3 regions of the Streptomyces sp. 4N124 genome follow, and region 1 is predicted to be linked to each of the others. Evidence: riboswitches for the same ligand, from Rfam matches in the RefSeq annotation. Region 1 holds a riboswitch; each other region holds the start of a gene.
What was found. Region 1 has a riboswitch for cobalamin ahead of ACTWQO_RS38005 (FecCD family ABC transporter permease). Riboswitches for the same ligand answer to the same signal wherever they lie in the genome.

Region 1 (9,512 bases):
CCGTCGTGAACAACACCTTCGTGAACAACGTGTCGAACATCGAGATCGGCGCCAACTACAACCTCGCCCCGGTCGACTCGGTCATCGCCGACAACGTCGTCACGGGCAGCCGGGGCAAGCTGCTCAACGAGGTCAAGAAGCCCGTGGGCATGACCTACGCCGGGAACATCGCGTGGCCGACCGGATCGGCGACCGTCGGCGTGTCCGTACCCTCCGACTCCGTCAGGGCAGTTGACCCGCTGCTCGCCTCCGACGGATCGCTCTACCGGATCGGTGCGGGCAGCCCGGCGATCGACGCCGGCACCGGCGGCCACGCCTTCGTGACCGACGACATGGACGGCCAGGCCCGAGTCGGCACCATCGACGCCGGCGCCGACGAACGGTCGTCGTCCACGGTTACGCGAACCCCGCTCACCGCGACGGACGTAGGCCCAGGCGCCGCGTAAGACGCGCAAAAGCACCGGTGGCGGGTAAAACCCCGCCACCGGTCGCGCCCCGATAGGGGCGCGGGGAACTGCGCGACAAGCCACGACGGCGCCGCAGCCGCGCAACGACCTATCGCGGCACCCCCGCGGAGCGCTGGGGGAGGTGGACCTCTGTGCCGTCGTCCGTGTAGACCAGCGCGGCATAGGCGCTGACGCGATCGGGCACGATCCCCGCGTCGGCGCTGACCGTTCGTCCCGTACGCCCGTCGACGACGAAACCTCCGTCCTTGCCCTTGGCGTAGAACCGATCCTTGAACTCGGCTTCCACGGTGGCGTTCCACTTGCCCGGGCCGTCCCCCGCCGCCCGGCGCCACAAGACCTTGCCGGCCTGGTCCACCGCGAGCGCGCCGTCCTGCTTCGAGGAGCACAGCAGGACCGTGCCGCCGTCGCCGTGCAGGCAGCTCATGCCCTTGGTCAGCCCGGCCCGCTTGGACAGGACGAAGTCGCCGGTCGCGATCTCGATCAGCCGCGCCTGCTTGCTGTCGTCGTCGAGTTTGGCCAAGGGCGTGTCGTTCGACTTGACCGCCCAGGTGGCTCCGGCGGGCAGCCCCTTGACCCACAGGTCACGGCCGCTGGACGCGGCGACACCGGCCACCGAGTACTGCTCGTCCGGCTCTTCGCGGAACCCCAGAACGGCGTCGCCGTATCCGGCGACCGTCCAGAAGTCCGCACGCTGCCACAGCATTTGGGGCTGCTTGGCGTCCAGGGAGACCGCGAAACTGCCTGTCGTGTAGTCGTCCTCCGTCCAGGTGACGCTCACCACGCCGTCCCCGGGCTCGACCACGAGCGCGCCGAGCTTGCCGGCCGGGTCACCGTAGATGTCCACGGGCAGCCGCCAGATCGGCTTGCCGTTGTCCGCCCGGGCGGCGATCACCTCGAACCCATCCTGCGCCGAACCGCTGCCCTGCTTGGCGAGCTTGACCGGCACGGCGGCGACCACAGCCGGTACACCGCCGATCTCCACCGGCACAGGGAACGACACGCGGCTACGTATCATCTCGGCCTGCTTCTTGCTCATATCGCCTGGCGCCGGCAGATCGTACGTGGGCGTGTTCTTGGTCTTGATGTCGGTGACGGCCTTGCCCGTGGCCAGGTTGTACATCGTCAGGCCGGACGCGTGCGTGAGCCAGGCCGCACGCCCGTACAGGCTGAGGGGAGGGAAGCCCTTCGGGCCCGTCGGCAGGACATGCGCCGCCTTGCTGTCGAACGCCAAGGGCGCCGCAGCCCGTGGATCGCCGCTGAGGTCGAGGGCCTTCCGGGTGGGCGAGCCGGAGGCCTCCGGACTGTCGCCGTCCCCGGACGAGCCTGAGGTGCACGCGGCCAACAGAGCCACTGCAGCCAGAGCGACGACACCTGCACGTACCGGACTTCGACTTCTCATCCGACTCTCCGCGTTCCGTGACCTGTACTGCTGACGGGCGCAGATTCGACCACGGGCGAGCCGGGACCGGTCCCGGCCTCCGGGTCAGGGCGTCGTCGTCCGCAGGTACTCCCCGAGGCGGGCGATCGCGGACGGGTTCCGCGGACTCTCCACCAGGTCGACGTAGTCGAGGGTGAAGATCCGCTTGTGCTTGATGGCGGAGACATTCCGCAGCGGGGCGTAGGACAGCAGGAACTTCTTCTTCTGCTCCGCGCTCACGTCCCCGTAGTCGCAGATCACGATCACGTCGGGGTTGCGTTCCACCACGGTCTCCCAGCCGACCGTCGTCCAGGAGTCCTTGAGGTCGTGCATCACGTTGCTGCCGCCGGCCTCGCTGATGATCTGGTCGGGCGCGGCGTAGCGGCCGGAGGTGAAGGGCTGGTCCTCGCCGCTGTCGTAGAGGAAGACCTTGGGGGAATCGGACGGAGCCTTGGCCTTCACCTCCGCCACCTCGCGTTTGAAGCCGGAGATCAGCGCCGCCGCCCGCTTCTCCACGCCGAACAGCTTGCCCAGGTTGGTGAGGTCCTCGTACAGCGCGTCCAGCGGCGGCATGATGCCCCGCGAGGTCTCCGTACGGCCGTTGCGGCAGGACTCGGTGAGGATGTACGAGGAGATGCCGAGCTTGCGCAGGGCGTCCGGGGTGAAGTCGCTGTCCTCGCGGAAGCCGTAGTTCCAGCCGGCGAAGACCCAGTCGGCGCGGGCGTCGAGGACGTTCTCCTTGGTGAGCTGGTCCTTCGACAGCCACTTCACCTTGTCGTAGCCGTCCTTCCACGGCACCGCGTCCAGGTCTCCCTTGTCGTCGGGCATCGCGAACCCGGCCATCCGGTCCTCCAGGCCGAGCGCGAACATCAGCTCGGTGATCCCGACATCGTTGGTGACGACCCGCTCCGGGACCCTGTGGTATGTCACATTGCGCCCGCAGTTGGTGAGGGTGACGGACGCCGCGGCCTTCGAGTCCGGCGAGGGCTCGACCTCGGCACCGCAGCCCGTGGCGAGGGCGGCGAGGCAGAGAGTGGCGGCAACAACGGGCTTACGCATGCGGGGAGTTCCTTAATCCGACGGCGGGAGAAGGTCGAAGAGCAACTGCACGGCACCCGTCTCCGGATGCCGGACGGGATGCGCGCGCACGCCGAACACCTCGGCGAGCAGGTCCGGGCGCAGGACGTCGTGCGGCGGCCCGGCTGCGACGATCCGGCCCGCCGAGACGACGTACAGCAGATCGCAGTGCGCGGCGGCCAGGTTGAGGTCGTGCAGCGCGGCCAGCACCGTCAGGCCGCTTGCCCGGACCAGGGACAGCACGTCCAACTGGTGGGCGATGTCGAGGTGGTTGGTCGGTTCGTCAAGGACCAGCACCTGGGGGCGCTGGGCCAACGCCCGTGCGATGAGCACGCGTTGCCGCTCCCCGCCCGACAGGGCCAGGAAGCCACGGTCGGCCAGATGGTCCACGCCGGTGGACCGCATCGCCTCCGCGCAGATCGCCCGGTCCTCGGCCGCCGTACGGTCCCGGTGCGGCAGCCGCCCCATCCCGACCACCTCGGCGACGGTGAAGTCGAACTCCGAGGACGACTCCTGCGGCAGCGCGGCGAGGCGCCGCGCGGCGGCGCGAGGATCCAGCGTGTGTACGTCGTCCCCGTCCAGCCGTACGACCCCGGCAGCCGGCCGCAGCGCCCGGTACACGCACCTCAGCAGCGTCGACTTCCCGCTCCCATTGGGCCCGACGAGCCCCACGAACGCCCCGCTGTCCACGGTGAGCTTGATCTCGTCGACGAGCCGCTTCCCGGCCGCCTCGACCGTCACGCCCTCCACATCGAGCCGCATCAGCGCCCCCCGAACGCATAGCCGCCGCGCCGCATCAGCAGCAGGAAGGCCGGGACGCCGACCACCGCAGTGATCACCCCGACCGGCAATTCCGCGGGCGCCAGCAGCAGCCGGGACAGCACATCCGCCCACACCAGCAGTACGGCCCCGGCGAGCGGCGCGACGGCCAGCACCCGCCGGTGATCAGCGCCCACCAGCATCCGTACGACATGCGGCACCATCAGCCCGACGAACCCGATCGCCCCGCTGACCGCCACCACGGTCCCGGTCACAGCCGCCGTGACGAGGAACAACTCCCGCCGCAACCGCCCGGGCTGCACGCCCAGCGTCGCCGACGTCTCGTCCCCCATCGCCAGCGCGTTCAGGGCCTCCGCCCGCCACCGCAGCCACACCCACCCGGCGACGACGGTCACGGCGGCGATCGGCACCCGTGGCCACGTCGCCCCGCCCAGACTCCCCAGCAGCCACATCATCGCCGACCGGGCCGCCTCGCCCCTGGCCGCGCCGAACACCATCACGGTGGTCAGCGCCTCGAAGCCGTACGCCAGCGCCGTCCCGGTCAGGATCAGCCGCAGCGGCGTCAGCCCGTGCGTCGCGGAACGGGCGACGGCGTACACGATCGCCATCGCGACCAGCGCCGAGCAGAACGCCGACACCGACAGCGCCCACACCCCGAGCCCCGCGAACGCCCCGAGCAGGATGACCGCGTTGGCCCCCACAGCGGCACCGGACGAGATCCCCAGCACGAACGGATCGGCCAGCGCATTGCGCACCATCGCCTGCACGGCCACCCCGACCGTCGCGAGCCCCGCCCCCACGACTGCGGCGAGCACGACACGCGGCAGCCGGATCTCCCAGACGATCGTGTACGACGCCACGTCCGCGGCGTGGATGGTTCCGCCGGTGAACCCGGCCCCGAGGAAACGGATGACGTCGCCCCAGCCGACTCCGGCGGCCCCCAGCCCGACGCCGGCGACAAGGGAGACGAGGAGCAGGATCGCGAGGGCAGCAACCAACAGCGGCACAGGTGTTCGGCCTGGAGAGGGGCGCACGCTCGGCGGTCCTTCGCCTCGGCTCGCAGTCCTCGGCGAGCGGTCAATGGGCTGGCAAACCGCCTGCGGGTAATCGGGCTTGCGCGTCGGCCCCAGGGGGCCACGCACACACCGTTGCGGGTCAGCGCCGGACTCTCACCGGACTTCCCCCGCAGGAGGCTCGGGGAGACTAGCAGGCGCGGATGAAAGCCGCCCAGGCGGTGGCGCCGAGGAGGATGACGGGGCCGTCGGCGACTTTGCTGTCGCGGACCGGTACGACGCCGGGGATTTCGTCGCCAACCTCGACGCAGTCGCCGCCTTGGCCGTTGCTGTAGCTGCTCTTGCGCCAGTGGGCGTTGCTCAGGTCGTACTCGCGCATCGTCTGAAGTCCTCAGCCGCCGATTCGAGCAGGGCCAGGGACGCCGACGGCGACAGTGCGGCGCCCCTGAGCAGATCGTATGTGCGCTGGGTGCGCTTCACCATGGCCGGGTCGTCGATGAGCGTTCCCGAATACTCCGTCTCTGTATAGGCGACCGGCGGTGCGTCCTCGAACTCCATGAGCTTCAGGGACCCGCCCATCGACGCATGCGCTCCAGCCGCGAACGGCACAACAGTCACCCACACCTTGCGCTCGCGCATCAGTGCCGCGATGTGCTCCAGTTGCTTGGCCATGGCCTCCGGGCCGCCCACCGGGCTGCGCAGCACGCCCTCATGCAGGATCACCCAATACTCCGGCCTTGTAGCGTCCTTGAGGATGTGCTGGCGCTCCAGGCGGGCCGTAACTTTCTCCTCCACGTACTCGTCGGTGACGAACGGGTTGGCCGCGATGGTGACCGCCCGCGCGTAGGCGGCCGTCTGCAACAGGCCCGGCACCACAGTGGGCGCGAACTCCGCAATCTTCGTTGCCGTCCGTTCCAGTTCCACGACGGCCGCAAAGTAATCGGCATACCGTTTGTCGTCGATGAGCTTCCGCCACGCCCGCTCGAAAATACCGTCGGTTTGCAGTACCTCATCAATCCGCTGGGCGATATCCAACTGCGGCTTTCGAATCGCCTGCTCGAACTGCCCGATATAGGCGCCCGAGACGAAGACGCGCGCCCCCAACTCGACCTGAGTGAGCCCCCTGTCCTCCCGGTGCCGCTTCAGTTCCGTGCCGAAGAACTCCCATGCCGCCTGACGTGAACCGTTGGCCACAGTTCAACCCCCTTGTACTGCCCCGCACTTGTAGAGCACAGACTCCTGCCGAGTGTAGATGTGGTGCGCCACCCTTGAGTTGCGAAGCGTAAAACCCGAAAAGGGAGGGGAACCACGTGAAGGCACAGCACTCGGCGCTCTGCGTCGAAGAGGCGGAGGAAGCAGTGAAGGAATTGCGGGCAGCATTGAAAAACGCAGGAATCATTCTGCCGTCCCTGCGGATCGACCCGGCAAGTCTCGCGCGGGAGGCGCCCTGTCCGCTCGTCGAATTGGGCCGCTGTTCCGTGGAGGCCGCGCAGCGACTCACGGCGGTTCTGCGGTGAGGCCGCCGGTCGGGTCGTATGTCGTGGACACCCGCAACGGGAGGCTCGGCATCGTCATGGGGCATGAGGGGCCCTATGTCCAGCTGAGACCGTACGGCGGCGGCAGGGAGTGGGACGCGGAGCCGGGCGCGGTGCGCCGGGCCACCCCGGCCGAGCGGCTCAGCGCGGCGACGGCGTACGCCAACGCCCGCAGTCGGGGTGAGGTGCCTTGACGGCGTGAATTAGGGTGCACCGCCATGGCGATATGGGACCGGCTCAAGCCGAAGGCGGAGCGCAAGTACCCCGTTCCGCTCACCATGCATCAGTTGTGGATGGTCTCGCTGAGCGCGCCGGTGAGCCGGGACCGGGACGCCTCGCGGACGACTCTGTATCCGTTCAAGCGGATCGAAGACGACAGAGCCCGGCGGTGGCTGGCCGACCAGTGGGAGATCACCTCGCGCGAGCAACTGGTCGGCCGGCTCGGCGGGCTGGCGCGTACCGGATACCGGGTGCAGGCGTACCGGCTGCTCGGCGTCGAGCCGATGGCCTGGGACGCCGCCCTGTACGTCGACATCGCCCGGCGCGGCTTCGGCTGCGGGATGATCTCGGAGTACGAGGCCTGGACCGCGCTGAAGAGCCTTGTCCCGGCGGTCGTGCGGTCGTACGCCTCCTGGAACGAGTACGCCGACCACTATCTGCTCGGGCGGATGGTGTGGCGGGACGGACTCCAGGGCACGCCGGACGCCGCCTTCCTCGCCCCGCAGGCGGCGTCCGACGCGCATCTGAGGCGCCTGCTGGACCCGGCGAACAAGACCAGCCCCTGGAACCTCGCCCCCTGGGACACCATCAGTCACCCCGACCGCACCCGCTGACCCAGGGCGTACGCGAGAATGAACCCATGAGTCTCTTCCGGGACGACGGGGTCGTGCTGCGGACGCAGAAGCTGGGCGAAGCGGACCGCATCATCACCCTGCTCACCCGCGGTCACGGGCGGGTACGCGCCGTGGCCCGCGGGGTGCGGCGGACGAAGTCGAAGTTCGGGGCGCGGCTCGAACCCTTCTCCCATGTGGATGTGCAGTTCTTCGCGCGGGGGAGTGAGCTGGTCGGGCGCGGGCTGCCGCTGTGCACACAGAGCGAGACGATCGCTCCGTACGGTGGCGGGATCGTGAGCGACTACGCCCGCTACACCGCCGGGACGGCCATGCTGGAGACCGCCGAGCGTTTCACCGACCACGAGGGCGAGCCGGCGGTCCAGCAGTATCTGCTGCTCGTCGGCGCCCTGCGCACGCTCGCCCGGGGCGAACACGCCTCCCACCTCGTCCTGGACGCCTTCCTGCTCCGCTCGCTCGCCGTCAACGGGTACGCGCCCAGCTTCAGCGACTGCGCGAAGTGCGGGCTGCCCGGGCCGAACCGGTTCTTCTCCGTGGCCTCCGGAGGCTCCGTCTGCGTCGACTGCCGGGTGGGCGGGAGCGTCGTACCCTCGCCGCAGACCCTGGACCTCCTCGGCGCGCTGCTTACGGGAGACTGGGAGACCGCGGACGCGTGCGAGCCGCGGTATGTGCGGGAGGGCAGCGGGCTGGTCTCCGCCTACCTGCACTGGCACCTGGAGCGCGGGCTGCGCTCACTCAGGTACGTAGAGAAGTAGCGAAACCGGCACGGAGCGAGGAGACGAGAAACACATGGCCGTACGCGGGTTCCTGGGGCGCCAGCGCCGCGAGTACAAGACACCGGAACCGCACCCGTCCGGTGCCCGCGCGCCGAAGCTCCCTGGCGAGCTGATCCCCCGCCATGTGGCGATCGTCATGGACGGGAACGGACGCTGGGCCAAGGAGCGCGGGCTGCCCCGCACGGAAGGCCACAAGGTCGGCGCCGAGCGCGTGCTCGACGTGCTGCAGGGCTCCATCGAGATGGGCGTCGGAGCGATCTCGCTCTACGCCTTCTCCACCGAGAACTGGAAGCGCTCGCCCGACGAGGTGCGCTTCCTGATGAACTTCAACCGCGACTTCATCCGCAAGAGCCGCGACCAGCTCGACGAACTGGGTGTCCGGGTGCGCTGGGTGGGCCGGATGCCCAAGCTGTGGAAGTCGGTCGCCAAGGAGCTCCAGATCGCCCAGGAGCAGACCAAGGACAACGACAAGCTGACCCTGTACTTCTGCATGAACTACGGCGGGCGGGCGGAGATCGCGGACGCCGCGCAGGCGCTGGCGGAGGATGTGAAGGCCGGGCGGCTGGACCCGTCCAAGGTCAACGAGAAGACCTTCGCGAAGTACCTGTACTACCCGGACATGCCGGACGTGGACCTCTTCCTGCGCCCCAGCGGCGAGCAGCGCACCTCCAACTACCTGCTCTGGCAGAGCGCCTACGCCGAGATGGTCTTCCAGGATGTGCTGTGGCCGGACTTCGACCGGCGTGACCTGTGGCGCGCGTGCCTGGAGTTCGCCTCGCGGGACCGGCGGTTCGGCGGTGCGATCCCCAACGAGGAACTGCTGGCCATGGAGGGCAGGCAGGAGTGAACGGCTCTGGGGCGTCCCGTGCGGGGCGCCCCAGGTGCGTTACCCGTTGGCCGCCGCGCACTCCGCACAGGTGCCGAAGATCTCCACCGTGTGCGCCACGTTGACGTACCCGTGCTCCTCGGCGATCGCGTCCGCCCACTTCTCCACCGCCGGGCCCTCGACCTCGACGGCCTTGCCACAGACGCGGCAGACGAGGTGGTGGTGGTGTTCGCCGCTGGAGCAGCGGCGGTAGACGGACTCGCCGTCGGAGGTGCGCAGGACATCGACCTCACCGGCGTCGGCGAGGGACTGCAGGGTGCGGTAGACCGTGGTGAGGCCGACGGAATCGCCCTTGTGCTTCAGCATGTCGTGCAGGTCCTGCGCGCTGCGGAACTCGTCGACCTCGTCGAGCGCCGCCGCCACGGCGGCACGCTGCCGGGTGGCTCGGCCCTTCACCGGCTGTCCAGCGGTCGTCACCGGTTCCTCCTTTTTGCTCGGTCGCCTCCGGGCGCTTGCGCCGGTGTCGACCGAGCGACTCACATCTGCGCTTGCCGTGCCGGGCCATTGTGCCAGCCCGACATGTGCGCGGTCAGACTCCTACCTTTCCGTCCCGTTCCCGGCTGGCCGGAATCGCACACTCCGCAGGGTCTCCCACGGGGTGGGCCGCGGCCAGGGCCCGCGCGCGGCGCCGGGCCAGCGGAGCCGCCGTCGCGGTCAGCACGATGAACGCGCCGATGGTCAGCAGCACGATCGTCGCGCCGGGCGGCACG
Region 2 (9,512 bases), on a different contig from region 1:
GGAACCGTGATGAGCCGCCCGTCGAATTCCGGGATCGCGACCTGCATCGCGGCGTCCATGGGGGAGAGGGCGGCGTCGGACTCGTCCCAGGCCGCCTTCGACGACGTAAGACAAAGTCCTTGCAGCACCGGCACATCGAGGTCGGCGAGCGCCCCGATGTCCCAGGCCTCCTCGTCGCCGCCGGCCGAGGCCTGCGAGGCGTGCGTGCCGCCGGCGGCGAGGACGGTGGCGATCAGGGCGTCGGCCTTCGCGAGGATCTCGTACAGCCCGGCGTCGGCCCCGCGCAGCGAACCGCAGTACACGGGAAGGGCGTTGACGCCCCGCGCCTCGATGGCGTCACACAAGGTGTCGACGAAGGAGGTGTTGCCGCTGAGCTCATGCGCCCGGTAGAAGAGCACGCCGACGGTGGGCCGGCCTGCGACCAGAGGACGCTCGCCGTGGACGCCGTACTCCGGCATCTTCTGCGGCTCGACGAACCCCTCACCCGTCAGCAGCACGGTGTCGGACAGGAACCGCGCCAGCTCGGTGAGGTTGGCGGGCCCGCCCTCGACGAGGTACCGCAGCGCCTCCGCCACCACACCCGCGGGCACGGAGGACTCGGCCATCAACTCCGCGTCGGGCACGGCCTCTCCACCGAGCAGCACGGTGGGAACACCGGACGCCTTGAGCGCGGCGAGCCCGTCCTCCCAGGCCCGTTTGCCGCCCAGCAGCCGTACGACGGCGATGTCCGCGCCCTCGACAAGGCTCGGGAGTTCCTGGTCGACGTCCACGCGGGTCGGGTTGCCGATCCGGTAGTCGGCACCGGAAGCGGCCCGGGCCGCCAACAGATCCGTGTCGGCGGTCGACAACAACAACACTGTGCTCATGCGGGCGCTCCCGGTGGAATGAAAGGCAGTCCTTGCGGCGCGCCCGACTCGATGAGCCGCCAGAGCGCGTCCGTGTCCGCGTGCTGTTCGATCAGATCGCCGAGCCGGTCGAGCTGCTCCTCGCGCAGCGCGGCGAACGAAGTGTCGGGGGCCGGTACGAAACGGCGGCCCGCGGCGGCGGCCACCTCACGCAGGAAGGCCCGCCGGAAACCGTCCGACTCCAACGAGCCGTGCCAGTGCGTACCCCAGGTCTGGCCGACCCGGCAGCCGTCCAAGAAGGGTTCCCCGCCGCCGACTTCGGCGACCCCGTGGTGGATCTCGTACCCCTCGACGCGCTCGCCGAGAGCCTCACCGGCGGGCCGGGTGAGGGTCTTCTCCCGCGCGAACCGCACGCGGACGGGCAGCACCCCGAGGCCCTCGACCTGCCCGCGCCGGCTCTCGACCTCGTCCTCGATGTGCTCGCCGAGGACCTGGAATCCACCGCAGATACCGAGGATGGGCCGCTGCTCGGCGGACCTCCGCACGAGGGCGTCCGCGAGGCCCCGCTCCCGCAGCCACTCCAGCGCGCGGACGGTCCCCCGGGTACCCGGGATCACCACCAGGTCCGCGTCCGCCAGCTCCTCCGGCCGGTCCACGAACCGCACCACGACGCCGGGTTCGGCGGCGAGGGCGTCGACGTCGGTGAAGTTGGACATGAGCGGGACGGCGCAGACGGCGACCCGCAGCACGTCAGCGCCGACGGGGGAGGAGACCGTGGACTCCCTCACCGCCCCCCGCAGAGAGACCCGCAGCCCGTCCTCCTCATCGATCCCGAGGCCGTGCCGGAAGGGCAGGACGCCGTACGTCCGCCGCCCCGTGAGGTCGTGCAGCATGTCGAGGCCGGGCTCCAACAGGCTGACGTCGCCCCGGAACTTGTTGACGAGGAACCCGGCGACGAGTGCCTGGTCCTCGGGCGAAAGCAGCGCCACGGTCCCGAAGAAGGAGGCGAAGACACCACCGCGGTCGATGTCACCCACCACAAGCACAGGCAGCCCGGCATTACGGGCGATGCCCATGTTGACGATGTCGGTCCGCCGCAGATTGATCTCGGCCGGAGAGCCGGCCCCCTCACAGATCACCGCGTCATACGTGCCCCGCAACTCGGCAAGACAGTCGAGCACGGTACCGAGCAGCCGCTCCTGCCGCCCCCCGTGATACCCCCGCGCACTCAGCTCCCCCACGGGCTTCCCCATGAGCACGACCTGACTGCTCTGTTCGCCACCGGGCTTGAGCAGCACGGGATTCATCAACGCGGTCGGCTCGACGCGACAGGCCTGCGCCTGCATGGCCTGCGCCCGCCCGATCTCCGCGCCCTCCCGGGTCACGAACGAATTGAGGGACATGTTCTGCGCCTTGAACGGCGCGACCTTGACCCCCTGCCGCACCAACCACCGGCAGATCCCGGCGGTGACGACGCTCTTGCCGGCGTCGGAGGTGGTGCCGGCGACGAGGAGTCCACCGCCTGTCATGAGGTACGCCCCTTCACGATGCGGCGCGCGGCGACACAGACGCCGAGCGCGAGCCAGCCGACGCGCCTGGACAGCCGTACGGCCGCTTCGATGTCCTGCGTACCGACGGTGCGCCCGGCCCCGTTCAGCACGGGCCGGTGCTCGACCCGTCCGCCGTACGACAGGGTCCCGCCCAGCCGCACGCCGAGCGCCCCCGCGAACGAGGCCTCCACGGGCCCGGCGTTGGGGCTGGGGTGCTGGGCGGCATCGGCACGCCAGGCTCGTACGGCTGCACGGGGGTCACCGCCGGCGACGGTGGCGAGTACGGCGGTCAGCCGCGATCCCGGCCACCCCGCCACGTCGTCGAGCCGGGCCGAAGCCCAGCCGTACCGCCGGTACTTGGGCGACTTGTGCCCCACCATGGCGTCGAGCGTGTTCACGGCCCGGAACCCCACGAGCCCGGGAACGCCACCCACAGCGCCCCACACCAGCGCCCCCACGACGGCATCGGAGGTGTTCTCGGCGACGGACTCCACCACGGCCCGGGCGATCCCGTCCGCATCCAGCGCCTGCGGATCCCGCCCGCACAGATGCGGCAGCCGCGCCCGAGCCCCCTCGACGTCCCCAGCCTCCAGCGCACGCCCGATGCCCCGCGCCTCCCGGGCGAGCGAAGTCCCCCCGACGACCGCCCAGGTGGCGGCGCCGGTCAGGGCGGCGGATGCGGTGGGAGACGTACGCACGACACGAGCGGCGAGCGCCCCGACGGCCACGGCGCCACCGGCGCACACGGCGGTGTGCAGCGCGCCCCACCCGCGATGGTCGCGCCACAACACCTTTTCCACGGCCCCGGCGACCCGCCCGAACGCGGCGACCGGATGCCCCCGGCGCGGATCGCCGAGCAGCAGGTCGCCGAGGAGTCCGGCGGCGGCGCCGTACGCGAAGTCGCGATCGGCGGGCATGGAGCTCAGCCGACCGCGGGGTCAGACAGAGACCTGGTACTGAACCTCGAACGGCAGCCGAGCATCGCGATATGTCCTCACTCAGGGTGTCCACGCCCTGGTTCGACGAGACCGGCGGCGAGAGTTCCTGGCTCCCGGGGCTTTCTACCCCGGTGACAGTGGCGGGACCGCGCCGGACTCACACCGGCTTCCTCTTCTGCCGCCGTACATGGCCCCGGCAGTCCACCACGGGGTTGGAAGGGCCGTCAACTTGCCGTTGACCTGCGCGGGGAGAGTGTGCAGAAGCCCACATCGCTACCACGCCGACCGGTGCGCTGTGGGTGACTCGTGGTGCATTCCCCTCGGGCGGGCGGCATTCGATGATCCGGCTTGTGATCACGGAGGGTGAGATTCTGGAATATCACGTACGCGCCATAGGGGGCGCAACGGACGCGGGAGGGGACGCGCGGTGACGTACGTGGGCGAAATGCTGCTGGATGACGGGCAGATCGTGCTGCTGGAGGTGGCGGGCGACGGCCCGGCCGGAGTGCAGCGGGTGTCCCGTGGCGGAGTGGTCGCCGGCGCGGCCGAAACTCTCCAGCAGGCGCTGGGCCGGGTACGTCCTGCCCTCGGCGCCGTACTGGACGGTGCGCAGGGGCTGCCGAGACCGCCCGGCTCGGTGACCGTGGAGTTCGGGATCACGCTCAGCGCCGAGGCGGGGGTCGTGGTGGCACGGGGCTCCACCGAGGCGCACTTCACGGTCACCATGGAATGGCCGAATCCGGACCGAACCGACATCCCGGGGCAGCGTGATGATGACGCTGCCGTCTGACGACGAACTCACGCGGGGGATCGCACGGTTCTGGAACGGCGACGGAGAGGTCACGGGCAGCGGTTTCCTGATCGCCGAGCGGACGCTGTGCACCTGCGCCCATGTGGTGGCGAACGCGCTGGGCACGTCCGACACCGATCCGGCCCCGCCCGCCGCACCGGTGACCCTCGACTTCCCCTTGCTGACCCCGCCCTCGGCCCGGCTGACGGCGACGGTGACGCACTGGCGGCCGGTCGCCGGGGACGGCGGGGGTGACATCGCGCTACTGGCCTTGGAGGCCATCGTCCCCGGAACCACTCCGGTGCGTTTCGCGGGCGGTACGGCGGTCTGGGACCACCGGTTCCGAGTGCTGGGCTTCCCCTTGCGCTCCGACGACCATGGCCTATGGGCGCACGGCCGGCTCCGGGCTCCCGTCGGCAGGGGCTGGACCTCCATGGAGCCCACCGAGTCCCGTCGCGGGCTGCCCGTCGGACAGGGCTTCAGCGGGGCGCCGGTCTGGGACATCGAGCAGGGCGGTGTGGTCGGCATGACGGTGGCCGCGGACGTCGGCTCCGGGGCGACGACCGCGTACCTCATCCCCACCGCGCTGCTGCTCGGGCTGGAACCTGCGCACCTGGCCTGTCCCTTCCGGGGCCTCGAATCCTTCCGGGAGGAGGACGCGGGGGTGTTCTTCGCCCGGCGGGCGGAGAGCGAACGGATCGCCGAGGCCCTCCGCGCGCACCCCTTCGTTCCCGTGGCCGGGGCATCGGGGGTGGGGAAGTCGTCGTTGGTCCGGGCGGGGGTGCTCCCCCTGCTCAGGTCCGCCGGCCACACGGTGACGGACTTCGCGGGCCAGCCGGACACGGATCCCGTGCGGACTCTGGCAGAGGCGGTCGGTGGGCAGTTCCCACCGGCACGCGACCTGGCACAACGGCTGGGCCGCGATCCGGAAACGGCCACCCTGCTCGGTGCGCGGATCCTCGAACTGGCCGGGACGGCAGGCCATGTCATCCTCCTCGACCAGTTCGAGGAGACGGTGGGGGCGCGTCCCTCCGACGCCCGCGCCCTGCTCGATGTGCTGCTGCCGATGGCCCGCGCCGCACACCCGGCGGGGCGCCGCCTCCGCGTCCTGGCCACCCTGCGCTCCGCTTCTCTCGAGGAACTCGTCACCGGTGGACACGCCGAGGCGCTCAGCGGCACGGTCCAGATGGTTGCGCCGATGACCCCGGCCCAGTTGGACGAGGTGGTCCGCCGCCCCATCGACGCCATCCCGGGCGTGGAGTTCGAACCGGGCCTGCCGGAACTGCTCGTCTCCGACGCGGGCGGCGAGCCCGGCGCCCTTCCTCTGGTGGAGTTCGCCCTCGCCGAACTCTGGGACCGTCGGCAGCACGGCCGCCTCACGCACGCCGCGTACCGGGAGATCGGCGGCGTCGAAGGGGCGTTGTCCCGGTATGCGGACCAACAACTGGCCCAGGTCTGCAAGACTCCGGACGGCCCGGACGAGACGACGGCCCGCCGCCTCTTCGAACGCCTGGCCCGTCCGGTCGGAGGCAAGGAGTACGCCCGTGTGGCCCGGGCCTTCGGCCAACTCCCACCCGAACTCCGTGCCGCCGCCCAAGCGCTGGCCGGGACCCGTCTCCTGGTCATCTCATGTGACAGCTCGGGGAAGGAGACGGTGGCGCTGGCCCATGAGGCGCTCGTACGGAAGTGGCCGACGTTGCGCGGCTGGCTCGACGAGTCACGCGCCTTCCTCGCCTGGCACGAGAAGCTGCGGGGCCGCTTGCGGGAGTGGGAGGACAGCGGACGCCACAACGACTTGCTGCTGCGTGGACAGGAGCTGACCGCCGCGAAGACCCGCGCGGCGCAGCGGCCGGCGGAACTCTCCACGGAGGAGAGCGAGTTCATCCGCCTGAGCCGGCAGCATCACAGACGTTCGGTGCGACGGGGACGTACCGCGATCACTCTGGTGTCCTGCCTTGTGGCCCTCGTGGCTGGGCTGAGCCTCGTGTCCTTTGTGCTCATCCAGGGTGGGAAGGAGAACGATCAGCGGGAGGCCGCGCGCAGGCTGGCAGGCTATGCCGAGAGCCGCGCTGCAAAGGACCCGGTGGCGGCGGCCTTGCTGGCGCTCAGCGCGCGCCGGACCAGCGATGTGCCAGAGGCGCGGCAGGCGGTGACACGAACCGCGTTGCCGTTGTCGCGGGCGACCAGGGTGCAGCGGATGTTCCCCGAGGGGGAAGTGCTTCATGCCGCTGCGTCCGTGGATGGGCGACTGATCGCCGTGCTGCACCGTCGGGAGGACGATCGCAGCGTCGGCATCTTCGTACTGAGGCTTGGCCTGGATGGCGGCCTGTCGGAGGAGCGGCGGCCACGAAGTGTGCCGGCTCAGGCGGACGCAGTGGCCGTCAGCGACGACGGATCGAAGATCGCCGCCGGTGGGTTGGACGGATGGGTGAGGGTATGGAGGACCGGTCAGCGGAATCCGGTGAGTAAGTGGCGATGGGGCGCTGATCCCGGCGACGGGTGGGGGCCCTCTCGCCTGGACTTCTCTGCTCGGGGAGACCTGCTGCTGCACGTTGTCTCCGATGGCGGTTCGGACGCGTGCAGCGACGAAGACGTCAAGCACTCGTTTTACATCCGGGATGTCCCGGGCCGCAGTCAACGCACCGTTCCGGATGGGTTCTTCGACGGTGACGACTGCGTGTCCGATGTCGCACTGCCCGCGGAGGGCGGACCGGACCAGGTCAGTGCTGTCACCTGGAAGGAAGTGGGCACGGAGGAGGAACCCGCACAGGAGTACCGCCTCAAGAGTGCCGCGCTGTCGAACAGTGTGGATCAGATGACGCAGGGATCCGATGTGCTGGACGGGGTTGTGCTGGGCATCGGCGGTAGAGCGACTGCTCGACTTCCATCGGGCGGCAGGGCGTGGGTCCTCAGTGCGGCAGGCTCGGTGGGACACGAGAGCAAGGCAGACCTGGGCCGTGAAGGCATGGACGAAATGGATACAAGCGGGCGTTTCGTCGTCATGCGTGACGCTGAGATCAGCGCCGCCGACGGGGACCACGATGCGATGCCGCTGGTACTGGAGGACAGCCGTACGGGAAAGCGGTACAGCACGACTGTTCCCATCGGTATGGATGCGGGCCTTGTCACGGTAGTGCCCCGTACAGGGCGACAGACTCCGCTGGTGCTTGTCCTGCAGGGCCGCGACGTGCTGATGTTCTCGACGCTTCCGACGGAGTATCCGGTCATCAGCAGGTTGACAGAGCTGGAAGGGGTTGCACGGGGGTCGTCCGGTCAGCCCCTCGTCGAGCTTGTCAGCGGTGAACCCACGTCCGATGGGGACATCCCCTACGCCCTGTTGAGCAGGATGGGAGGGAAGGCGCACGAGAAGCAGCTGCATCAGGATCAGGGAACTGCCGAGGTCGTCGCGAGTGTTGACGGCCGCCACGTCGTGGCATGGGACAGCGACGGATGGCAGTTGTGGACGGCGCCCGACCTTGACTACGTGACGGGCAGGTCCTCACCTACCGATAAGAACGGGGAGATCATCGAGGAGCGTGCACTCGAGATCTCCAGCGTTCAGCCCCTGGGGCAGGCGGACTTCCTCCTCCTGGGACGAACGGGCCTGAGCCGACTGTACGGAGCCGACGGGCGGCTGGTCCGCCTGGCTGAGCCGGACTGTCCTGTCGACACCCTCTCCAACCCTCGGTTCTGCCTGGCTGCCGCAGAACGTCCGGGAGGCAAGGGCGAGATCGTGATTCTGCGGAGAGACGGGCAGGCGGAGTTGTGGAGTCCGAAGACCGGCCACCAAAGCCCAAAGGCGTCGTTGGGGTGGATGGAAGCAGGAGATCTTGTGTTCGGACCGGAGGGCGAGGTAGCAGCGCTTACCACCGATGACGAAGTCATGCTGTGGTGGCCTGGCACGGACCGGAGCAAAACGCTGGCCACCGGTACACGTGCAGTCGGTCCGTTTCGCGCGGACGGTCGGACGCTCGTACTGGCCCGGCGGAGCACGAGCGAGAGGAGGGACAAGGAAAGCCTGGAGCTCTGGGACACGAAGCGAGCCGAGCTCGTCAGCCCGCTGCACCTCTGGTCTCCCTGGGACACCTTGCGGTTCGGGCAGGACACGATCTCCGCGGAATCCGAACTCGGCTGGGTAACCCTGTCGCTGGGACCTCTTCGGGGTCATCCGGACGGTCTCTGCGACGTACTGGCCGATTACCCGGTTGAGGACGTGGGGGATCTGCTCAATGCTGCCGAGAAGGTTTCGGACGACGCCGACACGGGCCCTCCTTGCCGACCCGAGTAGGGGCCTTCGGCGCGGTGGACCCGTGCAGACTGGGTCAGGCGACGATCAGATAGATCCCGTACCCCACCGCCGCCGCGCAGGCCGCGAAGCAGGTGTACGCGCCGGTGGCCGCGAGTGCGGCCGAGTCGCCCTGGGACATGGCGCGTTCGCGGCGGGAGAGGCCCGCGACGCCGAGGGTGAACAGGGACACGAGGGCCACGGTGACCACGAGGCTGACGCCGAAGACGGAGCCGAGGGCCGCCCAGTCGATCTTCATGTTGCTGCTTTCGCTTTCTGGGGGAACCGGGTGGGGGTCAGACCGTGGCCTGCGAAGGCGCCGGATCGGAGGCCGGGGCGGGGATCGTGGCCGTCAGCTCGTCGGTCGCGGTGCCCGTGGGCGGCGGGGTCACCGCGGCGATCGCCGTCGTCACCACGCCCGCCGGTTCCTCCGTCGTGTCGTTGACGTTCGTGTGGTCGACGACCTCGCGGCGGGAGCGCTGCCAGATCGCGGCGCTGGAGGCGATCAGGAAGACGGCGACCAGGGCGGTGCCCCAGCTGCCGAAGCCGGTCACCCATTCCGCGACGGCTCCGACCAGCGCCGCCGCCGGCAGCGTCAGGCCCCAGGCGACGAACATCCGGGTGGCCGTGGACCAGCGGACGACGCCGCCCTTGCGGCCGAGGCCCGCGCCCATCACCGCGCCGGAGACGGAGTGCGTGGTGGAGAGGGAGAAGCCGATGTGGGAGGAGGCCAGGATGACCGTGGCCGCGCTGGTCTGGGCGGCGAAGCCCTGCTGCGGCTGGAGGTCGGTCAGGCCCTTGCCCATGGTGCGGATGATGCGCCAGCCGCCGAGGTAGGTGCCGAGTGCGATGGCCAGGCCCGCGGAGAGGATCACCCAGGTGGGAGGGTTCGAGCCGGGGGCGATGGCGCCGCCGGTGACCAGGGCGAGGGTGATGATGCCCATCGTCTTCTGCGCGTCATTGGTGCCGTGGGCCAGGGAGACCAGGCCGGCGGAGGCGATCTGGCCGGCGCGGTAGCCCTTCGCGGCGGCCTTGCCGTCGGCCTTCTTGCCGAGCGAGTACGACAGCCGCGTGGCGAGCAGCGCGGCGATGCCCGCGACGAGC
Region 3 (9,512 bases), on a different contig from region 1:
CCCCAGGGCGGCGGCGAAGGAGGCGACGACCGAGACGAGCAGTCCGGCGCCGAAGGCGCCCAGGCCGGTGACCTCGGAGACGAGCCGCATCAGGGCCGGGTAGAGCGGGAAGAACGCCGCCGAGTTCCCTTCGAGGGTGATCAGACCGGTGGCGCCGGGGATCGGGCGGAGTTCGGGGTGGTAGCCGTGCGCGGCGATCTGCTGGTACCACCAGCCGTCCCAGGTGCCCAGGACGTCCCAGGGGTGGGCGCCGCCGCCGAAGCGGGGGTTCTTCTTCCGGAAGTCACCTGCGGAGTCCAGCAGGTACATGAAGACGGAGAAGCCGATGAGCTTCAGTGCGCCGTACATCGCCAGCGGCGGTCCGTAGCGCACGGCGATGCGGTGCAGCCGCTGCCGTGGGTCGGGCACGGCGCGGTGCGGGGGTGCGGTGTGGTCGGGGCTGACCGTGAGCGTCGTGTTCATCGGGCGGTCCGCCCCAGGGAACGAGGGGAACGGGTGGCGCGGTTGGCACGGGTGCCGAAGACCCAGGCCCGGAAGAGCAGGAAGCGCAGCAGGGTCGCGGCGAGGTTGGCGGCCACCAGTACGGCGAGTTCGATGCGGTGGTCGGCGGTGGGCGCGATGTGGTGCAGGGCCGCGAGCGAACCGCTGGTGAGGGCCAGGCCGACGGAGAAGGTGACGAGGCCGCGGGCCTGGTGACGCAGGGCGCCGCCCCGGCCGCGCAGCCCGAAGGTGAGCCGCCGGTTCGCGGCCGTGTTGGCGACGGCGCAGGCCAGCAGCGCCAGTGCGTTGGCGGCCTGGGGTCCCAGCGGCGGACGCAGCGCCGCGTACAGGATCAGATAGCACAGGGTGCTCACCGCTCCTACGGCCGCGAAGCGCACCAGTTGCGTGAGCAGTCCGGGCGACGGGGCCTCGGCTCCCCCGGACGGTTCCGCCGACGGCAGGGTGCCGCGGGCCAGTGCGCGGCCGATCCGGGCGATGCCCCGCAGGTCGGCCAGCGCGGTGGCGAGGATGTCCACCCGGCTGTCGGGGTCGTCCACCCAGTCCACCGGCACCTCGTGGATCCGCAGCCCCGCCCGTTCGGCGACCACCAGCAGCTCGGTGTCGAAGAACCACGCGGAGTCCTCGACCAGGGGCAGCAGCCGCTCCGCGACCTCGCGCCGCACCGCCTTGAAGCCGCACTGCGCGTCCGAGAAGCCCACGGCGAGCGTGGAGCGCAGCAGCACGTTGTAGCAGCGGGAGATGATCTCCCGCTTGGGGCCGCGCACGACCCGGGAACCGTGGGCCAGCCGGGTGCCGATGGCGATGTCGGAGTGGCCGGAGATCAGCGGGGCCACCAGCGGGAGCAGCGCGGCCAGTCCGGTGGACAGGTCCACGTCCACATACGCGAGCACCGGCGCCCGCGACCGTGACCAGGCCACCCGCAGCGCACGGCCGCGCCCCTTCTCCTCCAGCCGTATCCAGTCCGCCTCCGGCAACTCGCCGGCCAGCCGGGCGGCGATCCGTGGAGTGGCGTCGGTGCTGGCGTTGTCGGCGACGGTGATCCGGAACGGGTAGGGGAACGTCTCCCGCAGGTGCGCGTGGAGCCGCCGTACGCTCCGCTCCAGATCGGCCTCCTCGTTGAACACGGGCACGACCACGTCCAGGACGGGCTCCGGGTGATGCGCGGGGAGCGGTGCCGGGCGAGGCAGCCGGTCCCTTCCCATGAAGGCGACGGTCCCTGCGTTTGTCATGGTTCGTCCTTGTCTGCGCTCCGGCGCAGGGTGTGCGGAAGGCACACGCGGCGCGGGGTGATCGCTGGGGCGGTCGAGTGGGGTTCTAGTCGGCCGAACCGATGACGGACGACTCGGGGGCCGACGGCTCCCCTGTCTCCGGCACGCCCACCGTCGATGTGGGTGGCGGACTGGTCGCGCTCGTGGCGCCATGCCCAGTGGCGCCCACGGACGGATCCCCGGCGTCCGAGGTCGCGCTCCCCGTCGACGTGGGGGGTGCGGTGGTGGGCCCATGCGGGTCCACCGAGCCGGTCGGGGACGGGGTCGCGCTCGGCGACGGGTCCGGCGGCGAGCTCGTGCTCGCCGGGGACGACGGACTGGCGGCGGGCCGCGGGTGGGGAGCGCTGGGCTCGTCCCTGACCTGGCCGTTGGGCAGCAGGAACAGCCCGACGCCGAGTCCGGCGACCGCCAGTACGGAGCCGACGGCCGCCTGTGCCGCGCGGGCCCGGCGGCGTGCTCGTACGCCCGCCCGCAGACGGTCCTGATGCTTCGGCTCGTAGGGGGTGTGCTCCTGGGTGTCGCGCATCAGCTGCGCCAACTGCCGCTCGAAGTGATCCATGACTTCTCCCTCACCCCACCGGCTCGATGACATCGGCCAGAATCCGGCGCAGCCGCGCCACCCCACGCGAGGCGTGCGACCGGGCCGTGCCGACCGGGCAGCCCAGCACCTGGGCGACGTGCGCCTCGGGCAGGTCCTGGTAGTAGCGCAGCACCACCGCGGCCCGCTGCCGGGCCGGCAGTTGGGCCAGCGCGGCCTCCAGCCGGGAACGCTCCGCCACGGTCGCGGACACATCGCCCGTCACCGCCACCTCGGGCAACTGCTCCACGGGGCGCTCGCCCCACCAGCGCCGCCGGGCCGAGCGAGCCGCCGCTCGCGACAGCACCTTGCGCACGTAGGCCTCCGGGGCCTCGTCGGCGATCTTCGGCCAGACGAACCACAGCTTGACCAGGGACTCCTGCAACAGGTCCTCGGCCCGGTGCCGATCGCCTCCGGTGAGCAGACGCGCCAGATGGAACAGCCCCGACCAGCGGGCGGCCACGAACTCGTCGAACTCACCGGCCCGATCTTGTTCCATCCGCGCTGTCCCCAGTTCTCGCCGGCTCGCCTACACAAGGGAGAAGGCACTGACAGTCCCTCCACGCTGCATTCACAGCCGGTGATCTGGATCACAACGAAGCATGCACATAACCAAGTGAATGTGAAAAACTGACGCATAAGGCACCCGAGGAGACCCGGTGAGCAACCCTGGCGACAGGCTCGACTACGAAACGCTACGGCGGGACCGCACAGGTCAGGCCGAGGCGTTCGACGCCATCGGCAACCGCTACGACGAGGCCTTCCCGCACAAGGAAGGGCAGGTCGCGGCGGCCGCATGGCTCATCGGCTCCCTGCCGGCCGGGGCCCGGGTGCTGGACCTGGGATGCGGCACCGGGCTCCCGACCGCGCGCCAGCTGGCCAAGGCGGGCTTCGAAGTGGTCGGGGTGGACCTGTCGGACGGGATGCTCACGCTGGCCCGCGGCCATGTGCCCACCGGCCAGTTCCATCAGGCGGACATCGCGGACCTGCGGCCCGGCGGCCCCCTGGACCTCGGCCGCTTCGACGGCGTGGCCGCGTTCTTCTCCCTGCTCATGCTCCCGCGCGCGGAGATCCCCCTCGCCCTGCGCACCGTCCGTCATCTGCTGCGTCCGGGCGGCCTGCTCGCCCTGTCGATGGTGGAGGCCGACGTGGACGACTTCTCGATCCCCTTCATCGGAAGGAGCATCCGCGTCTCCGGCTACCTGAGGGACGAGCTGCGCGAGGTCGTCGAGACGGCGGGCTTCGAGATCGGCGACGAGTCCTCGTACACCTACGCTCCGGCGGTCGCCGACATCCAGCCCGAGGTACAGATCTTCCTGCACTGCCGGCGCACGCCCGACGGCTCCTGATCCGCTCGCTGGGGCGCGGGCCGCACGCCCGGAAGGACACGCATGACGAAGCAGCTCGGAACCGGTGACGACACCGGGGACCCTGCGCCCGGTGCGCAGGACCTCGCCGCTGTCATGCGTCGGCCGCAGCCGTCCGGCTCCGAGAACCGCGGCGTGACCGTGCGCCCGCCGGCCGCGGACGCTCCCGCCGGACGCGCACCGGGCGACGGACCGGACGTCACCCCGCCGCAGACCGACAGGCTCCGCTATCTCGACGCCGCGACCCGGCAGATCGCCCGCGGCATGAACCTCGACGAGACGCTGTACGAGCTGTGCCGCGCGGCCGTCCCGGCGTTCGCCGACACGGCGTTCGTCCACCTGTACGCTCCCCTGCCGGTCGGCGACGAGATCGGCGCGGCCCCCAAGATCCTGCGGCTGCACACCGTGGACCATGCTTCCCTTCGGGTCCCCGCCGGCCAGGGCGCCGAGTCACCCGCGCCGAGCGCGCACCCCCTCCAGGCGGCCGAGGTCGTACACCCGGCCGCCACCGGACTGCTCGCCAAGCTGCTGCAGGACGGACGGCCGGTGTTCGGCAACGACCCGGGCGTCGCCTCGGCGGCGGCCGAGTTGCTCGGGAGGGTGCACATACCCTGGTCGACACCCCCCGGGCGACGGCTGATCATCGCCCCGCTGCACGGCCGCAACCACGCCCTGGGCAGCGTCGTCCTGATCCGCGGACGCGACCGGCCCGACTTCACCGGCGACGACCTGCTGGTGGCCTCCCAGCTCGCCACCCACACCGCCCTCGGGCTGGACAAGGCGATGCTGTACGAGCGTGAGGCATCCGTCGCGGACACGTTGCAGCGCACGATGCTCCCGCCGTCGCTGCCGGAGCCGCCCGGGGTCCGGCTGGCCAGCCGCTATCTGCCGGCCTCGCGGACCGCGCAGGTCGGCGGGGACTGGTACGACGCGATCCCACTGCCCGGCAACCGCGTGGCCCTGGTGATCGGCGATGTGATGGGCCACTCCATGACCTCGGCCGCGATCATGGGCCAGCTGCGGACCAGCGTGCAGACCCTGGCCGGGCTCGATCTGCCGCCGGACGAGGTGCTGCACCACCTCGACGAGCAGGCGGGGCGCTTGGGCAGCGAGCACACGGCGACTTGTCTGTACGCGTTGTACGACCCCGTACTGCACCGGCTGATCGTGTCCAGCGCCGGCCACCTGCCGCCGGTGCTGCTGCGTCCCGACGGCACCGTGGAGGTGCTGAACGTCCCGCCCGGAGCGCCGATCGGTGTCGGCAGCGGCGGATTCGAGTCCGTCGAGACACACGCGCCGACCGGGGCGACGCTGCTGCTGTACACCGACGGCCTGGTCGAGTCCCGCGACTCGGACGTCATGACCGGCGTGGAGCGGCTGTGCGGCCGGCTGCGCGCGACCGGCCCGAAATCCGCGCCGCCGACCCTGGAAGACCTGTGCGACCAGGCGCTCGGCACCCTGGGCGCCGGTGGCCGGGACGACGACATCGCGCTGCTCGCGGCCCGGTTCGAGGGCATCCTGCCGGAGACCGTCGCCTACTGGTACATGGCTCCGCGCCCGCAGACCGCGCGCCAGGCCCGCCGGCTGACCCGCAGGACCCTGCACGGCTGGGACCTCGACGACCTGCTGGAGTCCACCGAGCTGATGGTCAGCGAGGTGGTGGCCAACGCCGTGCGCTTCGCCTCCCGCCCGATCACCCTGCGGCTGCTCTGCACGGACGTGCTGCGCTGCGAGGTCGGCGACGACTCACCCGCGGTGCCGAGGATGCGGCACGCCCGGCTCAGCGACGAGGGCGGGCGCGGGCTGTTCCTGGTCGACCAGCTGGCAGAGCGCTGGGGAGCAACTCGGGTGAGTACGGGCAAGGTTGTGTGGTTCGAGCAGCAACTGCCTCCCGCGGGTTAAGCTGGCCGACGCAGCTGGTTCGCCCCGTCAGCCAGGCGGGATGCGTCGCAAGAGGGAACCCGGTGAAATTCCGGGACTGCCCCGCAGCGGTGAACGGGAACGACCGCCGTCATACGCACTGGGTCCATGAAACGGCCCTGGGAAGCGACGGCCAGTAGATGTCTCCTCGTACGACGACGAGACGTGCCCGTGAGTCCGAAGACCTGCCAACTGCCCGTGCGCGAACCACTCGTGCGCGGACATCCCGGTGACCTCGAGGGCGGGTCGGCGTACCACCGAGCGAACGGCCAGTGGCCGTTGCCGTCCGGTTGGTCACCCTTCGCGTTCTCGTCCCGTCTCCGGGATCTCAGGGATTCATCTCGCGAAGGAGATCTCCGTGACAGGCAAGCCCGCAGCCGCGGCAGCACGGGCCACCGTGTACGGCTACCCCCGCCAGGGACAGCACCGGCAACTGAAGAAGGCGATCGAGGGCTACTGGAAGGGCCGCGTCACCGCCGACGCCCTCCGCGCCACCGCCGCCGAACTGCGCAGCGGCAACTGGCGGCAACTGGCCGGGGCCGGCATCCACGAGGTGCCGACCGGTGACTTCTCGTACTACGACCACGTCCTCGACACCACCGTCATGGTCGGCGCGATCCCCGAGCGGCACCGGCCCGCAGTCGAAGCGGACGCCCTGGACGGCTACTTCGCCATGGCGCGCGGCACCCAGGACGTGGCGCCGCTGGAGATGACGAAGTGGTTCGACACCAACTACCACTACCTGGTGCCGGAGTTGGGCCCGGACACGGTGTTCACCGCGAACTCCGCCAAGCAGGTCACCGAGCTGAAGGAAGCCCTCGCCCTCGGACTGACGGCGGCCCGACCGGTCCTGGTCGGCCCCGTCACCTACCTCCTGCTCGCCAAGCCCGCACCCGGCGTGGCCGCCGACTTCGACCCGATCACCCTCCTCGACCGGCTGCTGCCGGTGTACGCCGAGGTCCTCGCCGACCTGCGCGCCGCCGGCGCCGAGTGGGTGCCGCTGGACGAGCCCGCCCTCATCCAGGACCGCACCCCGGCCGAACTGGGCGCCGCCGAGCGGGCGTACCGGGATCTCGGCGCCCTCACCGGCCGGCCGAGGCTGCTGGTCGCCTCGTACTTCGACCGGCTCGGCGATGCGCTGCCGGTGCTGGCCAAGGCCCCGGTCGACGGGCTCGCGCTGGACTTCACCGAGGCCGCCGCCGCCAACCTGGACGACCTCGCCGCGGTCGGCGGGCTGCCCGGCAAGCGGCTGGTCGCCGGCGTGGTCAACGGCCGCAACATCTGGGTCAACGACCTGTCGGCGTCGCTCGCCACGCTCGGCACCCTGCTGGGCCTGGCCGATCGGGTCGACGTCGCGGCCTCCTGCTCCCTGCTGCACGTCCCCCTCGACACGGCGGCCGAGCGGGACATCGAGCCGCAGATCCTGCGCTGGCTCGCCTTCGCCCGGCAGAAGACCGCCGAGATCGTCACCCTCGCCGAGGGCCTCGCCCACGGCACCGACGCGATCACCGCCGAACTCGCCGCCAACCGCGCCGACCTGGCCTCCCGCGCCCACTCCCCCATCACCCGCGACCCGGCCGTACGGGACCGCGCCACGGCCGTCACCGCGGCCGACGCCCGCCGCTCCCAGCCGTACGCCGAGCGGGCCGCCGCCCAGCGGGCCCACCTCGGCCTGCCGCCACTGCCGACCACCACCATCGGCTCGTTCCCGCAGACCGGCGAACTGCGCACGGCACGCGCGCACTTGAAAGCGGGCCGGATCGACACGGCCGGCTACGAGGAGCGGATCAGGGCGGAGATCCAGGAGGTGATCTCCTTCCAGGAGAAGACCGGGCTTGACGTCCTGGTGCACGGCGAGCCCGAACGCAACGACATGGTCCAGTACTTCGCCGAGCAGCTCACCGGCTACCTCGCCACCCAGCACGGCTGGGTCCAGTCCTACGGCACCCGCTACGTCCGCCCGCCGATCCTGGCCGGCGACATCTCCCGTCCCGAGCCGATGACGGTGCGCTGGACGACGTATGCCCAGTCCCTCACCTCGCGCCCCGTCAAGGGCATGCTCACCGGCCCGGTCACCATGCTCGCCTGGTCCTTCGTCCGCGACGACCAGCCGCTCGGCGAGACGGCCCGACAGGTCGCGCTGGCGCTTCGCGACGAGGTGAACGACCTTGAGGCGGCGGGCACTTCGGTGATCCAGGTCGACGAACCGGCCCTGCGCGAGACCCTGCCGCTGCGCGCCGCCGACCACCGCGCCTACCTGGCCTGGGCCACGGAGGCGTTCCGCCTCACCACCAGCGGCGTGCGCCCGGACACGCAGATCCACACCCACATGTGCTATGCCGAGTTCGGCGACATCGTCCAGGCCATCGACGACCTCGACGCGGACGTCATCAGCCTGGAGGCGGCCCGCTCCCATATGCAGGTCGCCCGCGAACTCGCCGGCCACGGCTATCCGCGCGAGGCCGGACCCGGCGTGTACGACATCCACTCCCCGCGCGTGCCGAGCGCCGAGGAGGCGGCCGAACTCCTGCGCACCGGCCTGAAGGCGATCCCCGCCGACCGGCTGTGGGTCAACCCCGACTGCGGCCTGAAGACCCGCGCCTGGCCGGAGACCCGTGCCTCGCTGGAGAACCTGGTCGCCGCGGCCCACACGGTCCGCGCCGAACTGCCCACGCCCTGACGACCTGCCTCCCACCGGCCGGGGCCGCACCGCGCGCCCCGGCCGGGTTCAGCGCACGACCCCGCAGCAGAGGTGAATGCGCATATCGGGACGAATGGATTTCGCTACAAGTTCCGAAATTATTCGTGACGGGTGCGCCACTTGGCCGAAATGCGCGCTCCATACCTTCCTGGAATCGCACCTCTGCCCTCAGTGCCTTCAGGAGACAGGAGCCCCCGCGTGCCCCATTCCCTGCGCCGCGGCGCCCTTCGGCTGACCGCCGGTATAGCGCTCATCTGCACCTTCGCCCTTGCGGGCTGCGGGCGCGGCGGTGACACCGCCGCGACGGGCACCGCCGAGCCCGTCGACGACTCTCCGGCCACCGGCAGCGTCGATGTCTGGGCCGCCCAGGGCGACGCCGATGTGCTCGAGAAGGTCATCGAGCCCTTCAAGGCCGACAACCCCGACGTCAAGGTCAATTTCACGCTGATCCCGAACGGCGAGTACTACACCAAGCTCCAGTCGGCGGTCGCGGCGGGCAAGGGACCCGATGTCGCCCAGTTCTTCCCCGAGTCGCAGGCGCAGTTCCTCGACCCGTCGATCCTGCGGCCCGTGCCGGACGGACTCGTCGACAAGGGCAGCTTCTTCAAGAGTCTCTGGGACGCCGGTGTCGCGAAGAACGTGGCCTATACGGTCCCCTGGTACGCCTACACCTACGCGCTCGTCTACCGCTCCGACCTCGCCGACAAGGCGGGCGTGAAGGCGCCGACGACATGGACGGACACGGTTCCCTTCCTGAAGGCGATGCAGGACGCCGGCGCGGTACGTGGCCTCGGGGCCGACATCGGCTGGGACAACTTCAACGGCCAGGACGTCGCGATGTACGCCTGGCAGGCCGGCGGCTCGCTGTTCTCCTCCGACGGCAAGTGGACCCTGGACACACCGGAGATGGCCGAGGCGATCAAGTACAACGCGTCGTTCTTCACCTCGGGCGCCGCCGACACCAGCACGCCCACCTTCCTGGACGCCCAGCCGTACTTCACCTCCGGCAAGACCGCTTCGATGATCACGGGCCCTTGGGTCATCGGCCAGCTCGACAAGGCCGCGGGCAACGACGGCTGGACGGCGTCCCACGTCGCCACCGCGCCCCTGCCGGCCGGGGACTCGAGCGGCGCCTCCTTCTCCGCCGGGGGCAGTTGGGGCGTACTCGCCGACAGCGA

Region 2: another riboswitch for cobalamin. It lies ahead of ACTWQO_RS28705 (cobalamin biosynthesis protein); the one in region 1 lies ahead of ACTWQO_RS38005 (FecCD family ABC transporter permease).
Region 3: another riboswitch for cobalamin. It lies ahead of metE (5-methyltetrahydropteroyltriglutamate--homocysteine S-methyltransferase); the one in region 1 lies ahead of ACTWQO_RS38005 (FecCD family ABC transporter permease).

What each region holds. Positions count from the first base shown of each region.
Region 1 covers NZ_JBQQBS010000055.1:29,268-38,779, forward strand. The annotation lists gene ACTWQO_RS37985 (chondroitinase-B domain-containing protein) at 1-446, shown strand, start outside; gene ACTWQO_RS37990 (hypothetical protein) at 556-1,818, opposite strand; gene ACTWQO_RS37995 (ABC transporter substrate-binding protein) at 1,951-2,943, opposite strand; gene ACTWQO_RS38000 (ABC transporter ATP-binding protein) at 2,956-3,723, opposite strand; gene ACTWQO_RS38005 (FecCD family ABC transporter permease) at 3,723-4,775, opposite strand; cobalamin riboswitch at 4,823-4,947, opposite strand; gene ACTWQO_RS38010 (DUF397 domain-containing protein) at 4,945-5,133, opposite strand; gene ACTWQO_RS38015 (helix-turn-helix domain-containing protein) at 5,115-5,948, opposite strand; gene ACTWQO_RS38020 (hypothetical protein) at 6,065-6,271, shown strand; gene ACTWQO_RS38025 (hypothetical protein) at 6,268-6,483, shown strand; gene ACTWQO_RS38030 (DUF1266 domain-containing protein) at 6,508-7,122, shown strand; gene recO (DNA repair protein RecO) at 7,149-7,895, shown strand; gene ACTWQO_RS38040 (isoprenyl transferase) at 7,930-8,763, shown strand; gene ACTWQO_RS38045 (Fur family transcriptional regulator) at 8,803-9,219, opposite strand; gene ACTWQO_RS38050 (metal ABC transporter permease) at 9,332-9,512, opposite strand, start outside.
Region 2 covers NZ_JBQQBS010000032.1:76,157-85,668, forward strand. The annotation lists gene cobN (cobaltochelatase subunit CobN) at 1-866, opposite strand, end outside; gene ACTWQO_RS28700 (cobyric acid synthase) at 863-2,374, opposite strand; gene ACTWQO_RS28705 (cobalamin biosynthesis protein) at 2,371-3,312, opposite strand; cobalamin riboswitch at 3,415-3,554, opposite strand; gene ACTWQO_RS28710 (CU044_2847 family protein) at 3,761-4,123, shown strand; gene ACTWQO_RS28715 (nSTAND1 domain-containing NTPase) at 4,107-8,411, shown strand; gene ACTWQO_RS28720 (hypothetical protein) at 8,446-8,667, opposite strand; gene ACTWQO_RS28725 (inorganic phosphate transporter) at 8,705-9,512, opposite strand, start outside.
Region 3 covers NZ_JBQQBS010000011.1:33,886-43,397, reverse strand. The annotation lists gene ACTWQO_RS13860 (hypothetical protein) at 1-462, opposite strand, end outside; gene ACTWQO_RS13855 (glycosyltransferase) at 459-1,730, opposite strand; gene ACTWQO_RS13850 (hypothetical protein) at 1,816-2,328, opposite strand; gene ACTWQO_RS13845 (SigE family RNA polymerase sigma factor) at 2,339-2,845, opposite strand; gene ACTWQO_RS13840 (class I SAM-dependent DNA methyltransferase) at 3,006-3,695, shown strand; gene ACTWQO_RS13835 (SpoIIE family protein phosphatase) at 3,738-5,615, shown strand; cobalamin riboswitch at 5,614-5,840, shown strand; gene metE (5-methyltetrahydropteroyltriglutamate--homocysteine S-methyltransferase) at 5,992-8,313, shown strand; gene ACTWQO_RS13825 (extracellular solute-binding protein) at 8,533-9,512, shown strand, end outside.